Regions from separate parts of the Shewanella sp. 3_MG-2023 genome, predicted to be linked through region 3. Evidence: predicted binding sites of a transcription regulator. Region 3 holds the regulator's gene; each other region holds the start of a gene.

Region 1 (4,808 bases), on a different contig from region 3:
GGTGACATCACATCCTTTAGGTAAAATTCGCATGATGTCAGTGTGCCGTCATGACCACCCCTTGGCAGCAAAACGCCGAGTGTCAGATGAAGACTTGCGCAGCGCCATGCAAGCATCAATGGTATATTTAAATGAAAAGTCCAATCCTGAATTACAGCCTTTTTCCCGTAACTATATTGGTTTTTCAAGTTTTGATTACATTCTTAGCTCCATTCAAACTGAAGATGCTTGGGGTGTAATGCCTGAGCCCTTGATTAAACATTTATTGAGGCAGCAATCCATTGCGGTGATTAAGCATACTTACGGTTTATTGCAGGAAGACTATTGCATGTTTGCAGCAAGTGGCCTTAATGAGCATCCCGCGACAAACTGGTTAGCCGATCAGTTAAATGACTATCTATTTGCTTTTTAATCTTGTGTTCATGATAAGCCCATCCTCGATGGGTCATTAAATCAAACTGTTCAACTGGTCCATTTCAATAACCAGCTATCACCTTTGTATTAGCTTATTCGTGTTATTTCGGATTCATGCCAAGCACTCACTGTCAATATAATTGACAGATGGTTGCTAAACTAAGTCATTGAATAGCCTTGCTATAATAATATTACTATCAAAATAACCTCACAGACGTTGAGTTTGTCATTGCTGATTTAATACAGAATGCCAAACTGTACTCAATTACCTATACGGGTAAATGATTAATTTTATGAGGAATTCATATGTGTGTGCCATCTCAAGCAATAGAGCAAAAAGTGTTGATACTGTCTTCAGTATTTGCGCTGATGTTTGCTGTAGGCGGCTTGGCGGTTGGGCTGATATTGGGTTCCTTAGTCATAGCCTTTGATGGTTTGTACTCGTTAATTAGTTTGCTGTTAACTATTTTGTCACTGCTCGCTGCTAAGCTTATCCATTCCCCGAAAGATAAGCGTTTTCCCAATGGTAAGGCGATGTTTGAACCTATTGTTATTGCGATCAAAGGTTTAGTGATTATGAGTCTAGTGATTTATTCACTGTTTGGGGCAATCGATAGTTTAATACAAGGTGTCAAGCCGTTAGACATTGGTGTCGCGAGTGTTTTCGGGCTGGTAAATACCCTTGGTTGTGGTTTTGCTTGGTGGAAAATAACCCAAATGAGCCGCGAGTCGCACTCAGGGTTAATTGAAGCAGAAACTAAGCAGTGGCAGATGGATACTTTGCTCAGCATGGCTATTACGCTGGGGTTTGTTATCGCATGGGGCTTAACGCAAACTTCGCTGGCTCAATATGCAGGTTATGCCGATCCACTCATGATGATATTAATTTCAGCTTACTTTTTGAAAGTTCCTTTTTCTATGGTGAGTCAAGCGGTCAAAGAGTTATTGCAAATGGCACCACAACAAGAACTGATTGCAGAAGTATCCAAAGGCATGAAAGAAGTTGATAGCCAAGAAACCCTGCATTTAGGCAGTGTCGTCAAAGTGGGAAATGAGCTTAGAATTGATATCAATGTCGTACCTAGTGAAGAGTCAATTATAAAGACCGGTGATATCAAAGTATTTCAGCAAAATCTCAAGCAAAAGTTATCAGCGCTGCCATACAAGTTAGAGCTTAAAATGAATATTGCCATTTAACCATTTAGCCATCAAGCTATTGCTAGTCACTACAATAACCATATTCGATTATTGGTACCATTTGAGTCTTAACGAAGACTCACTTATCCGCCGCAACAACCACTAACTTGCTCATTACGCTTCATTTAGCGAGACAAACTTGATGCTAAATACGGCCTTTCAATAATGGCTTTTTTGCGCTATCTAGGTGCAGCTTGCACTACTTACAACCATTTTCAAAAAATCTAATTAGATTAGGGTGTTGATTTATAAGTATTTATCAACCTTGGTATGAAGTTGGCTTATTAGCAGTCAACTACATAACTATAGGGAATGCACTATGTCATATATCGAGCCAAAGGAGTTTGCTACCAAGATGGTAGATGCTGGGGAGCAAAAAATCTTCATGTCGACACGAGATACATTAGTTAGGGCATTTATGGCTGGCGCGATACTGGGACTTGCCGCTTTTTTTGCCATTACCGTTATCGTGAAAACAGGTAGCTTGTTAGTCGGATCATTATTATTCCCGGTTGGGTTTATTATGTTGTATCTGATGAAGTTTGATTTGCTGACAGGTGTATTTACCTTAGTGCCTTTAGCTGTCCTTAACAAGCGACCGGGATGTACCTGGGAGCAACTTTTTAGGAATTGGGGGTTAGTGTTTGTGGGGAATTTTGCCGGCGCGTTAACCGTGGCATTTTTTGCATCCTATATCCTGACTTATGGTTACAACACTGACGGTGGAGTATTAGCGGCTAAAGTGAGCTCAATTGGTGAGTCACGTACGTTAGGGTATCAAGAGCATGGCGTGGCAGGCTGGTTTACTATTTTTATTCGCGGCATGTTGTGTAACTGGATGGTGTCTATGGGAGTGGTAGGCGCTATGATCTCAACCTCAGTGAGCGGCAAAATGGCTGCAATGTGGATGCCTGTGATGCTGTTCTTCTTTATGGGTTTTGAGCATTCAATCGTTAATATGTTCCTATTTCCATTTTCAATGATCATGGGCGGTGACTTTACTGTTAGCGACTACCTATTGTGGAATGAAATCCCAACGGCATTAGGTAATTTAGTCGGCGGCTTTTTACTCGTGGGCTTACCTTTGTACTTAACCCATGTTAAGACAAGCCCTGAGCGTAAAACTGCTGCTGAAAAAGAAAGCTTAGCTTTATAAGCAGTGCTAAGGCCTATCCTTGTCTCGATTGGGCTTTGTTATGGCGATTCAAGTGATACCTGCTTACTTAATGGTAAGCCGTTGATGGTTTTATCGGTAAATACTATTAGCTTGAACACTATTAACCTAAATAAAATAGCTTGAACAAAAAATGCCCGCAGCTGCGGGCATTTTTATGGTTTCAAACCTGCTAATTATTAGTCTTCAGCATCACCAAGGGACAATAACGTCGCGTTACCGCCAATGGCAGTAATATTGTTGGTGCGGGTTTTTTCAGTAATAAAACGAGTAAGGTAGTGTGGTCCGCCTGCTTTGGGGCCAGTACCTGATAAACCTTGACCGCCAAAAGGCTGTACACCCACTACTGCGCCAATTTGGTTACGATTAATATAGACGTTACCCACATCAACCTTGTCTGCAAGATTTAACGCATGGCCTTCATTGCGGCTATGAATTCCTAAAGTAAGACCAAAGCCGGTGCTGTTTATCTCGTCAATAACCGCGGCTAAATTAGCGGCTTTATAACGAATAACGTGCAAAATTGGCCCGAAATGTTCTTTCTCAAGCACTTTAATTGAATCAATTTCTACCGCTGTTGGCGACACAAAGTGGCCATTATCAGTGCCTGCGGGTAAGTCGATTTTCTTAATTAACTTACCAACTTGCGAGATATGATCAATATGGGCATTTAGGTTCGCTTTTGCAGTGGCATCAATCACAGGGCCAACGTCAGTTTGAACAAAGCTTGGGTTACCAATACTGAGTTCTTCCATTGCGCCTTGCATTACATCTAACACGCGATCGGCAATATCTTCTTGTAAGAACAGCACTCGCAATGCCGAGCAGCGCTGGCCTGCACTGGTAAACGACGATGAAACCACATCTGCAACCACTTGTTCTGCTTGTGAGGTCGAGTCAACTATCATCGCATTTTGACCGCCAGTTTCAGCGATGAGCGGAATGATAGCACCTTCACGATTAGCTAATGTGCGGTTAATCAATTTAGCAGTGCCGGTTGAACCAGTAAAGCACACACCGCCAATACGTTCATCAGCGGTGATCGCTGCGCCAACAGTAGCGCCAGTGCCTGGTAAGAACTGCAGTACATCGACAGGAATGCCTGCTTCATGAGCTAATTGCACTGCGCGGTAACCTACTAATGAAGTTTGCTCAGCGGGTTTGGCAATCACGGTATTACCAGCAGCTAGCGCCGCAGTAACTTGGCCCAAGAAAATCGCTAATGGGAAGTTCCAAGGGCTAATACAAACAAAGATGCCGCGGCCTTGAATGAATAGTTCATTTAATTCACCCGTCGGCCCAGGAAGCAAAGTTGGCGCCGCCATCATTTTCTTGGCTTGAATAGCATAGTAGCGACAAAAATCTACTGCTTCACGGACTTCATCAATGCCATCTTGTAAGCTTTTACCTGCTTCACGAGTACAAAGGGCAATCAGCTCTTCGCGGTTCTCTTCAAGTAAGTCAGCCAGTTTTTGCAGTGCAGATGCACGCTGCTCAACGGGGGTATGACTCCAACGATGAAAAGCGCCATGGGCAGAACTTAATGCAGCTTCAATTGCCTGATTATTGGCAAAAGCTACTTGTCCCACCGTTTTAGTGGTGTCAAATGGGCTGAGTACATTTTTGGTTTCGCCGCTTAAGGTCTCGCCATTGACTAATGGCCCAGCAGTCCATTGGGTATCGTTAAATTGGTCAACGCCGGCAAAAAATGGCGCAGACTCAGAAATGATGTTCATGTTTAATCCTTTAGAGTTTTTACGTTCTATACCAAAAATATCTTCCGGCAGAACAATTTTATTATTAGCTAAAGTTTTATAAGCTTTTAAAGTGGTTAATGGATGCACCACTAAGCTTTCGATAGGGGTTTTCGGGTCCACTAATTTGTGAACAAACGAGGTGTTAGCGCCGTTTTCTAATAGGCGCCTTACCAGATAAGGCAGTAGATCTTTATGGGCACCAATAGGCGCGTAGATACGCACGGATTTTGCGCCACTTTCAGCCAGCATAGTGTCGTAGAGCTCTT
Region 2 (4,808 bases), on a different contig from region 3:
AGCTAAATTCATTGACGAGAAAACACCCCATTTACTCACAAACCAATAAATTCTCGTCACCAAAACAGACCTGAAAACTTAAGGCTATGTTTTAATTGGTAAAAAACAAATTCAGCTAGAGAATGCATACAGACTAAAGTTAGATAACTTACAGGGTATGTGAGATAAGTCTTACACGCCAAAGTGAAACTTGCCTGTTTATGACTTTGAGAGGAATAGCTTTTTTAACATTTGCGCAAACATTACCCAGTCAGCGAGCAAACTGTATAGCGGGTATTCAAAAGTAGCAGGTTTGTTTTTTTCAAATACAAAGTGACCAATCCATGCAAATCCATAACCGATGACAGGGATAAATAATAGTTGCCACCATTGCTGGCTAACTAGAGTCACCAACAGCAATAACACTATCAGTCCAGAGCCGAGGTAATGTAAGCGCCGACATGTGGCATTTTGATGTTGTGATAAATAAAAAGGATAAAACGACTTAAAGTCTTGATACTGTTTATCAGCCATTTATTGCTCCGATTTACTTTGATAAATTAATATCTCACCATCAACAGAGCCAATGGTTTGATCAGACAAATGGCCAAAACCTTCACCAATAAAAAGCGCTGCATGTTTATCGTTGTTAACAAATACTCCGATCCCATCGAGCTCTAACTGCTCATCGCACCAACTTAACACCGCTTGAATTAATTTTGCCCCATTACCTTTTCTTTGCTCATTAGGGCTCAAAGCGATAAATTGTAAAATACCGTATTGTTTACTCGGTAAACTTTCTAAGATGGTATGCTCTTTTTTAATAAATGCTTGGGTTGAACTCCAACCAGTGCCGAGTACCATTTTTAAACGCCAGTGCCAGTAACGACTTTCACCAAGAGGCACTTGATGGGTGATCACACAGGCGACACCGATGAGACGTTTGCCTTCAAACCAACCAATTAATGGTTGCTCTTGCTGCCATAACTCTGTGAGCTCTTCTCTGATTGCAGCCCGCAGTTTTTGTTCGTAATTGGCTTTATTAGCAGTGGCTAAAGCTTCAATAAAAAATGGATCATCATGATAGGCATTATAAATAATCGATGCTGCAACTCTTAGATCTTCCGCAGTCAAATAAACCGCTCTAGGTTGATCGTTAGTTTGTTCATCCAAAGACGGCGCAGCTTGAGTTTTCGGGGGCAAAGTGTTGTTTTCCATGATGTCACTCTTAACTAATCCAGTTGATAGTCTCAACTTAACAACTTTGAAACATATTGCAATTTAAATAGGGTCACCTAATCTTAGTAAAGTAATATCATTCATACATGGTGAAAGCTCATGGATACGACAACGACAACATTTGAACACTTATTTCAGCAATTAGGATTAAGTTCATCTAAGGAAGATATTAACCAGTTTATCGAACAACATAAACTGGCTAAAAATAGCACCATTGCACAGGCTGGATTTTGGTCAGAATCGCAAAGACACTTTATTGAAGAGGCCTTACATCAAGACGGCCAGTGGTCTGAATTAATAGACCAACTGGACGTTTTATTAAGAAATTAAATGTTTTGGTAAGCAGTTTCACCCCAACCCACTAATTTGTTGTCACTTATTACAACTGGGGTACATTCACTTTTTGTGGTTTTGCCGTCACCTTTACTCCATTGAGTACGGTAGAAAAACACCTGAACCTCTTTCTTTGGACTTTCAGCGTCAGCTTGGGTCACATAAGCCTCACTGAAATCAGCCGTTCCCATCAAAATGGTGACTTGATCTTTTGCCATTCCGATTGAAAGTTTCGCTAAGTTATTACGATTAGTTTGTTGTTGTTTTTGCCAATATGAATCACTACGCTTACCTTCGTGATCGCCCACATTCAATACGCAACCAGTTAGTGAAGTCGCTGCTATAGCCATAATTAATGCTGCACCCAATTTTGCTTTCATAATACGTCCCTTTCAAATGGTTCTAATGTAATTTCTACTGAAACTGTTTTTCAGAGTAAGTTATACTGTTCTCAATACTGATTAAGCTAAAAGTGTGCCAAAAATTAAAGCCTTGATTTTATTCACCATTTAAAACCATGTCTCACTTTTTGAGTAATTTCACTACCGATATTTAAGGATTTTCACTAATTATGAGTCCAATTGAACAAGTCCTTGCGGCGGCAAAATCCATTGCTGTAGCAGGTCATACGCCAACATTAGCGTTAATAAAAGGTAAATTAGGTACGCGGATAGCCATGCCAACCCTTATTCAGGGTTTGCAGCAATTTAAAGCCATCCCCAAAGAGCAATGGCAAGACTTACCCGATTTAGCAGCCATGATACAGCCAGCTAATACTGAAACGGCTCAAGACCCATTAACGGCGCTAGAACAAAAATGGCAGGCTAAATTTGACGCTGTCGAAAGTGAATTTGCCCTAAAGATAGCAGCACTTGAAAAACGAATTGTACAATTAGAAAGTTAAGCACCACATCCTCAATACATTTAACCAGCTAAAAACGGAAAACCATGTTTGTCACTGAACTCAGATTTGAATGTTTCGCCGATACCACTATCACTGCGGCAGAAAAAGCCATTAATAACTTTCTAGAAGCACTCAGAGCCAATGGCCAAGTATTAGGACGAGAATTTGCTGTCGCACTTAATGAAGGTGAGTTTAAAGTCAGGCTATTAATACCTGAAAAAAACAGTTTATCAGCCCGTAACAACAGCCCATGGGTCAAGCAAGCATTAACTATGCTAACTGAAGCAAAGTTATTGGCGCCACGTGAAAAGTTTATCGGCCAAGATATCAATTCAGAGCAAAGTAATATCGACACTCCCAGCTGGCAGGTGCTTTACACCAGCTATGTACATATGTGCTCACCATTAAGAAGTGGCGACAACCTTCTCCCTATTCCGCTATATCAAATTCCAGCAAGCTTTAATGGCGACCATAAGCGAGTTATTCGCTGGCAAACAGAGTGGCAAGCTTGTGATGAACTGCAAATGGCGGCGGCAACCAAAGCTGAATTTGCAGCATTAGAAGAACTGACCAGTCATAAAAGTGATTTATTTAGACGAGGCTGGGATATCCGCGGCAGAATTGAATTTATTACCAAAATTCCGACTTACTATTATCTTTATCGCGTTGGTGGTGAAAGTTTACAGTCTGAAAAAGAACGAGCCTGTCCACGCTGTGGATCGAAACAGTGGTTATTGGATGAGCCATTATTGGATATGTTTCACTTCAGATGTGAGCCATGCAGAATTGTGTCGAATATCTCATGGGATCATCAGTAATAATTTCAAACGTTATTGTTCTGAAGTATCTAACATCGATCAGAACAGCTGCATCATTAACCTTCTTTTCAACAAAAAGCCTGACTTAATTAATCTATAAGTCAGGCTTTTTGGTTTATCGCAAATTAATAACGTTGATCTATGACTTTCGTCTCAATAAGTCATTCCACATCATTTTCATTCGCTGCCAAATCCCCGGATGTGGCACATGGCCATGATCTTCTTCTACAGGTTCAATTGCTGGTGTGACTCTTGGCGTTAGGCTATCGATAAACCCAGCTAGGCTATCAGCAAGCTTTTCATGGGGCTTATTGCCTGGCACTTCAATCCACACACTGCCATCTTCATTATCAACCGTTAGCATGTTATCGCCATCACCCAATACACCGATAAACCAGGTTGGTGCTTGTTTGAGTTTTTTCTTCATCATCAAGTGGCCAATGATATTTTGCTGCAAAGATTCAAAGTCTTGCTGATTCCAAACTTGCAGTAATTCGCCTTCGCCCCAGTTTGAATCAAAATACAGTGATGCTGAAAAGAAGTGGCCGTAAAAATCATTGATATCATCATGCAGCTTAAGCTCTAAAGCATGTTCGACATTACTAAAGTCTGCGGTGCTTTTACGCTTAACAGTCTGCCAAAATACCGCTTCATCAGATTCAAGATCATACTGGCCCTCAATACAACTAGACCCTTGACCCATTGGGTAAAATCGCGGTAATTCCCCTAAGGTATCTTGGTAAGCTTGAATATAACGGTTAGAAAATTGATCCAATGATGTTGAACAAGACACTTAAGATGCTCCAATATTGTTTGTGACCAAATAGATTGGTGTATTTGTCACGTACAGTGATTACCTAATTATATAAATTGGTATTATAATAAAGGCCTATTTTGACACGGAAACACACTAGATGACACACAATCACGATCCCTATAGTGATGCTGAAGCACTTAAAGGTTTAACTTTAGGTCAAGCGACGCAATATCAAGCTGAATATGATGCATCATTGCTGCAAGGGGTTCCTCGTAAGCTAAATAGAGATGCCATTGCATTAACGGCTGAGTTACCTTTTCAAGGTGCTGATATTTGGACTGGCTATGAACTATCTTGGCTTAATGCCAAAGGCAAGCCTATGGTAGCCATCATTGAAGTTTACCTTGCCATCGAAAGTGATAACTTAATTGAATCAAAGTCATTTAAGCTTTATTTAAATAGCTTTAATCAAACCCGCTTTGACAGTGTTGAACTAGTACAACAAACTTTACAACAAGATCTTAGCCGCTGTGCCAATGGCGAGGTCACGGTAAAAATCATCGAGCCAAAACATTTTAATACCCAGCGCATTGTCGAATTACCGGGTAACTGTATTGATGAACTTGATATTGAAGTTGATGATTATCAATTTAAACCTGAGTACCTTGAAGACAGCACTGAAGAGAAACATGTTGCTGAGACACTTACATCCAACTTGCTAAAGTCGAATTGTTTAATTACCTCTCAGCCTGATTGGGGTAGCGTGATGATCCGCTAC
Region 3 (4,808 bases):
AAACATAAAGTCTGCTTCAGCCGGCATGCCATGCTTAAAGCCAAATGACTCAAAATGTACCACTAATTCTTTATCAACACTGCCTAGCAAGATTTGCCGAACATGATCGCTCAATTCGTAGATATTAGTTTGCGAGGTGTCGATATAGTGATCAACCATTTTGGCTATGGGTTCGAGTAACCGCCCCTCAAGCTTAATGGCTTCTTGTAACGAAATTTGATTCTTAGACAGTGGGTGTAATCGGCGGGTCTCACTAAAACGCTTCAGTAACACTTTATCGTTGGCGTTTAAAAAGAAACTGGTAATGCTGGTATCGTCAGACAGTAAAGCAATTTGCTCTTTGAGTACTTTGCCTTGCTCTTCGATATTACGCACATCGACGCTAATGGCGACAAGCTCGTTACTATCTTTAAGCTGTTCAAGCAGGCTGCCAATCAGTGGCAGTGGCAGGTTATCAACACAGTAATAACCTAAATCTTCAAGCACTCTCAGTGCGACTGATTTTCCTGAACCTGAACGTCCCGATACGATGACAAGTTTCATGCAGTAATAACCTGATAAAGTTCTGTAGCGTCATGACTCTTTCGAAGTCGTTTAAGTATCAATTTATCACTGAGTTTCTCTGCCATGCTAGATAATGTGCTTAGGTGTTGCTGGCACTGATCTGCAGGTACAAGAAGCGCAAATAAAATATCTACAGGTTGCTTGTCTATGGCATCAAAGGCGATTGGCTCTTCGCATTTGATTAAAATAGCAATGGGTTCTTCGATATTATCTAAGCGCCCATGTGGAATTGCTATGCCATTTCCTATACCTGTACTGCCCATTTTTTCACGCGCTATTAGACTTTCAAAAATAGCCTGTGAAGAAAGGGTTGGGTACTGGGCAGCCATTAAATTGCTGATTAATTCCAGTACCTTTTTCTTACTGCCCGGAGTGGCACAGGTAGTGCACGCCGGCTGCAGGATGGTACGAAGTTCCATCGTTAATGCTTAGTGAGTTTCTCTTTATGTTTAATTACCTGACGGTCTAGCTTATCTATCAGGGCGTCTATTGCCACATACATATCAGCGTTACGCGATACAGCAAACACTTCACCGCCTTTTAGGTGCAGTTTGGCTTCGGCAATCTGTTGTAGCTTTTGAACATCGAGCACAACGTGAACATTATTGATCTGTTCGAAGTGTCGTTCAAGCTTTGAAAATTTTGTTTGCACGTATTCCCGTAAAGATTGAGTTATTTCAATATGGTTTCCAGTCAGGTTAATTTGCATAGGTCATCCTCCAATAACAAAAGTTATAAGCTTTTGCGTTGGTTTGAGGGAGGGATGAGCATTGCCTCTCGATATTTGGCTATCGTACGTCGAGCAACGTTAATCCCTTGTTCAGCCAATAGTGTCGCCATTTTACTATCACTAAGAGGCTTTTTCGGGTTTTCTGCAGCTACGAGCTTTTTAATAAATGCGCGAATTGCTGTAGAAGAGCATTCTCCACCATCATCGGTACTTACATGGCTTGAGAAAAAATATTTAAGTTCAAAAAGTCCACGGGGGGTATGCATGTATTTTTGGGTCGTGACCCGTGAAATGGTCGACTCGTGCATTTCAACCGCTTCAGCAATATCATTGAGCACCATCGGCTTCATGGCTTCTTCACCGAACTCAAAGAAACCTTGCTGAAATTGTACGATACAGTTAGCCACTTTTAGTAAGGTTTCATTACGGCTATCGATGCTTTTGATAAACCATTTAGCTTCTTGTAAATGACCACGAATAAATTGGCTGTCAGCTTGGCTTGAACCGCCTTTGGCCATAGCTGCATATTGCTGATTAACGCCAATTTTAGGCATGTTATCGGGATTTAGCTCGACCACCCAGCGACCATTCTTTTTAAGTACAGTAACATCAGGAATGACGTACTCATCTTTAATGGGGGTAATTTGCAAGCCTGGACGTGGATTGAGCGTTTGAATAAATTCAATGGCTTCACGTAAATCATCTTCTTTAAGCTTGGTTTTACGCATCAGTAACCTAAAGTCACGACCGGCGATTAAATCAAGATGATCTTTAATCAGTAACTTAACATTATCTATGCAAGGAATTTCATTAGGGTATTGGCCTAATTGAATTAATAGACACTCACTTAAATCTCGCGCTGCAATGCCGACGGGATCGAAGTGTTGTACCCGTTTAAGTACAGCTTCAACTTCATCGAGTTCGATATCGTCAGTGCCTAAGGATTGCAAAATGTCTTCAACGCTCTGGGTGAGGTAACCGCGCTCATCAATGGCATCAATAATGGCGGTTGCAATCACTAAGTCATTTTCAGAAAAGGGAGTGAGGTTTTTTTGCCATTCAAGATGCTCATACAAGCCTTCACTGGTTTCGCCTTGAAACGGCATATCATTACCGCTCGATACTGCGCCAGAGCCAGAAGTCGGCGAGGCGGTATACACCTCATCCCATGTGGTATCCATAGGGAGTTCTTCAGGCATAGAATCTTTAGTGAGCGATTCAGTGGTATCAACCGTTGAGGTGTCTTTTTCTATGGTGACTTGGCTATTATCACTAAAATCGGTGTCAGTTTGCAGGGCGTTTTCTTTTACGGGCTCTTTGGCTTTAGTGAATTCGTCTTCAAGCTCTAATAGCGGGTTTGAATCAAGTGCTTGTTGAATTTCTTGCTGTAGCTCCAATGAGGAAAGTTGCAATAAGCGAATCGCTTGTTGCAACTGTGGGGTCATGGTTAAGTGTTGACCCATTTTGAGTTGGAGTGAGGCTTTCATGTACCGCTTGTCCCTAATTGAATTACATCATCGCGACGAACAGTGTGGGCGCTAGTTTATGATCCTAGAAAAATAGACTAGATTAAGGTTTGTTGTTGGCCGCGAATGCCATACTAAAAACTGAATAGTGCTAACTATAGCTTGAATTGTTCACCTAAGTATACCGACCTAACTTGCTGATTGACTAAGATCTCAGCAGGTGTTCCTTCAGCAATCAAGTTTCCGTGACTCACAATATATGCTCGCTCACACACATCAAGTGTTTCACGGACATTATGGTCGGTAATTAGCACCCCTAAACCACGGCTTTTAAGTTGTTGAATAATTTTCTTGATGTCGATTACTGAGATAGGATCTACCCCTGCAAAAGGTTCATCTAATAAAATAAACTTAGGATTTGCCGCTAATGCGCGTGCAATTTCAACTCGGCGACGCTCGCCTCCCGATAACGCCATACCTTGGCTATCACGGATATGAGTTATGTTAAATTCTTCTAATAAATGTTCCAGTTCTTCAATGCGCTGCTCATTTGATAAGCTTTTGCGAGTTTGAAGCACTGCCATTATATTATCGTGTACTGTGAGCTTACGAAAAATACTGGCTTCTTGAGGTAAGTAGCCAATGCCTTTTCGGGCGCGCAAATGCATTGGATCTGCGGTTAAATCATCTTCATCGATCAGAATGCGGCCCTTATCACTTTTGACTAGGCCTACGACCATATAAAAGGTGGTGGTTTTACCCGCGCCATTAGGGCCAAGTAAGCCAACAATTTGGCCGGTTTTTACCGTCAGGCTGACATCTTTTACTACCTGGCGACTTTTATAACTCTTAGCGAGATTTTCAGCGGTTAACGTAATTTGGGTCATTAGTCATTTTGCTCAGCTGCTGGGGCTGACAATGTCGCCTGCGCCTCAGCGTTAAGTGATTCAGTTACTTCGGGTGTTTCAGTTGAGTTCACAGCCTCTACAGCAGATAAATTGTTGTTTTCAATTATAGCTGGTGGCGTATCATCACCGGGTTTAGCGCTGTCTGGTAAATGTGGTTGCTCATCTTTTTTCTTTTCAGAATCAATCAAGTCTGGGTGACTTTCTGGTTGAAAAATAGTGATAACCCGATCTTCACCAGTACCGGTGCTTTCAGCAATTAACTGCTGCTTTTCAATGTTGTAGCTAATTAGGTTACCAGTAACCTGGCTGCCAGCTTGGTCCAATTTAGCATTACCCGTTAAGGTTAAAATGCTAGTGGCAAGCTCATATTTAATTTCATCGGCACTGGCAGTACCAATACGGCCATCATCTAACTCTTGGGAAAATGTCGCAGGGTTACCTGTGGCAACCATGGTTTTTTGGGTGCCGCTTTCGGTGCCAAATGCGCGTAATTCGTCGGCATTAATGTTAATCGACCCTTGAGTCACATTAACTGGGCCATAGAAGATGACCTGATTGTTTTTTATGTCAGCTTTTTGGCTCACAGCTGCGACTTTAAGCTCTTGCTGTAAATCGCCTTCTTTTGCATAGGCGCTGGCAATACTGACTACACTGAGTAGTGAGGCAATCAAAAGTTTACTTTGCTTCATACGTTCCTTCTACTTGACTTAAAAGTTCAAGTTCTTGAGCATTTAAATCAGCATACAGGCCTAAACCTTGTATATTAAAATCTGACCCAGTAACAAAAATTTGTCTATCTGAGGTCAAAATCATGGTGTTCATATCGAGTGCCAACATGGTGGTTGTCAAAGATTGTAATGGCTCGTCGATGTTTATTGCATCAATAATAACATTATTTTCTAAAACTACTTTGCCTGTTTCATTATTCAGCTTGCCTAAATCTGCGCTTAATTGCCATTCGGCTTCACCATTTTCAGGATAAATAAGGTAGACAGGCTCAGTAAACATGGTTTCATTACTTTGCTGAAAGTGCTCCATGTATTTCGCTGAGACTCGGCTTTGCACTAAACCTTGCTCATTAAATTCAGTGGTGCGTAAGTCATTGGCGATAAAATCAGGGCGAGCAGGGGCTGGCAATTT

Evidence for each region. The regulator sigma-54, encoded in region 3, starts transcription at its own class of promoters, with help from an activator protein. The targets are predictions, from matches to a motif close to GTTGGCACGNNNNTNGNNT.
Region 1: the regulator sigma-54 is predicted to act here: its motif matches at 1,876-1,894, upstream of Q4591_RS04145 (formate/nitrite transporter family protein).
Region 2: the regulator sigma-54 is predicted to act here: its motif matches at 2,015-2,033, upstream of Q4591_RS12965 (DUF3192 domain-containing protein).

What each region holds. Positions count from the first base shown of each region.
Region 1 is NZ_JAUOSH010000005.1:35,459-40,266, reverse strand. Features, by position in the region: gene Q4591_RS04155 (LysR family transcriptional regulator) at 1-412, shown strand, start outside; gene Q4591_RS04150 (cation diffusion facilitator family transporter) at 721-1,611, shown strand; gene Q4591_RS04145 (formate/nitrite transporter family protein) at 1,931-2,767, shown strand; gene putA (bifunctional proline dehydrogenase/L-glutamate gamma-semialdehyde dehydrogenase PutA) at 2,965-4,808, opposite strand, start outside.
Region 2 is NZ_JAUOSH010000021.1:29,544-34,351, forward strand. Features, by position in the region: gene Q4591_RS12950 (DUF962 domain-containing protein) at 199-513, opposite strand; gene Q4591_RS12955 (GNAT family N-acetyltransferase) at 514-1,152, opposite strand; gene Q4591_RS12960 (DUF2789 domain-containing protein) at 1,318-1,548, shown strand; gene Q4591_RS12965 (DUF3192 domain-containing protein) at 1,545-1,931, opposite strand; gene Q4591_RS12970 (hypothetical protein) at 2,123-2,455, shown strand; gene Q4591_RS12975 (Zn-ribbon-containing protein) at 2,500-3,273, shown strand; gene syd (SecY-interacting protein) at 3,413-4,066, opposite strand; gene queF (NADPH-dependent 7-cyano-7-deazaguanine reductase QueF) at 4,188-4,808, shown strand, end outside.
Region 3 is NZ_JAUOSH010000027.1:52,734-57,541, reverse strand. Features, by position in the region: gene rapZ (RNase adapter RapZ) at 1-543, opposite strand, end outside; gene ptsN (PTS IIA-like nitrogen regulatory protein PtsN) at 540-983, opposite strand; gene hpf (ribosome hibernation promoting factor) at 986-1,273, opposite strand; gene Q4591_RS15225 (RNA polymerase factor sigma-54) at 1,297-2,781, opposite strand; gene lptB (LPS export ABC transporter ATP-binding protein) at 2,916-3,647, opposite strand; gene lptA (lipopolysaccharide transport periplasmic protein LptA) at 3,647-4,357, opposite strand; gene lptC (LPS export ABC transporter periplasmic protein LptC) at 4,344-4,808, opposite strand, start outside.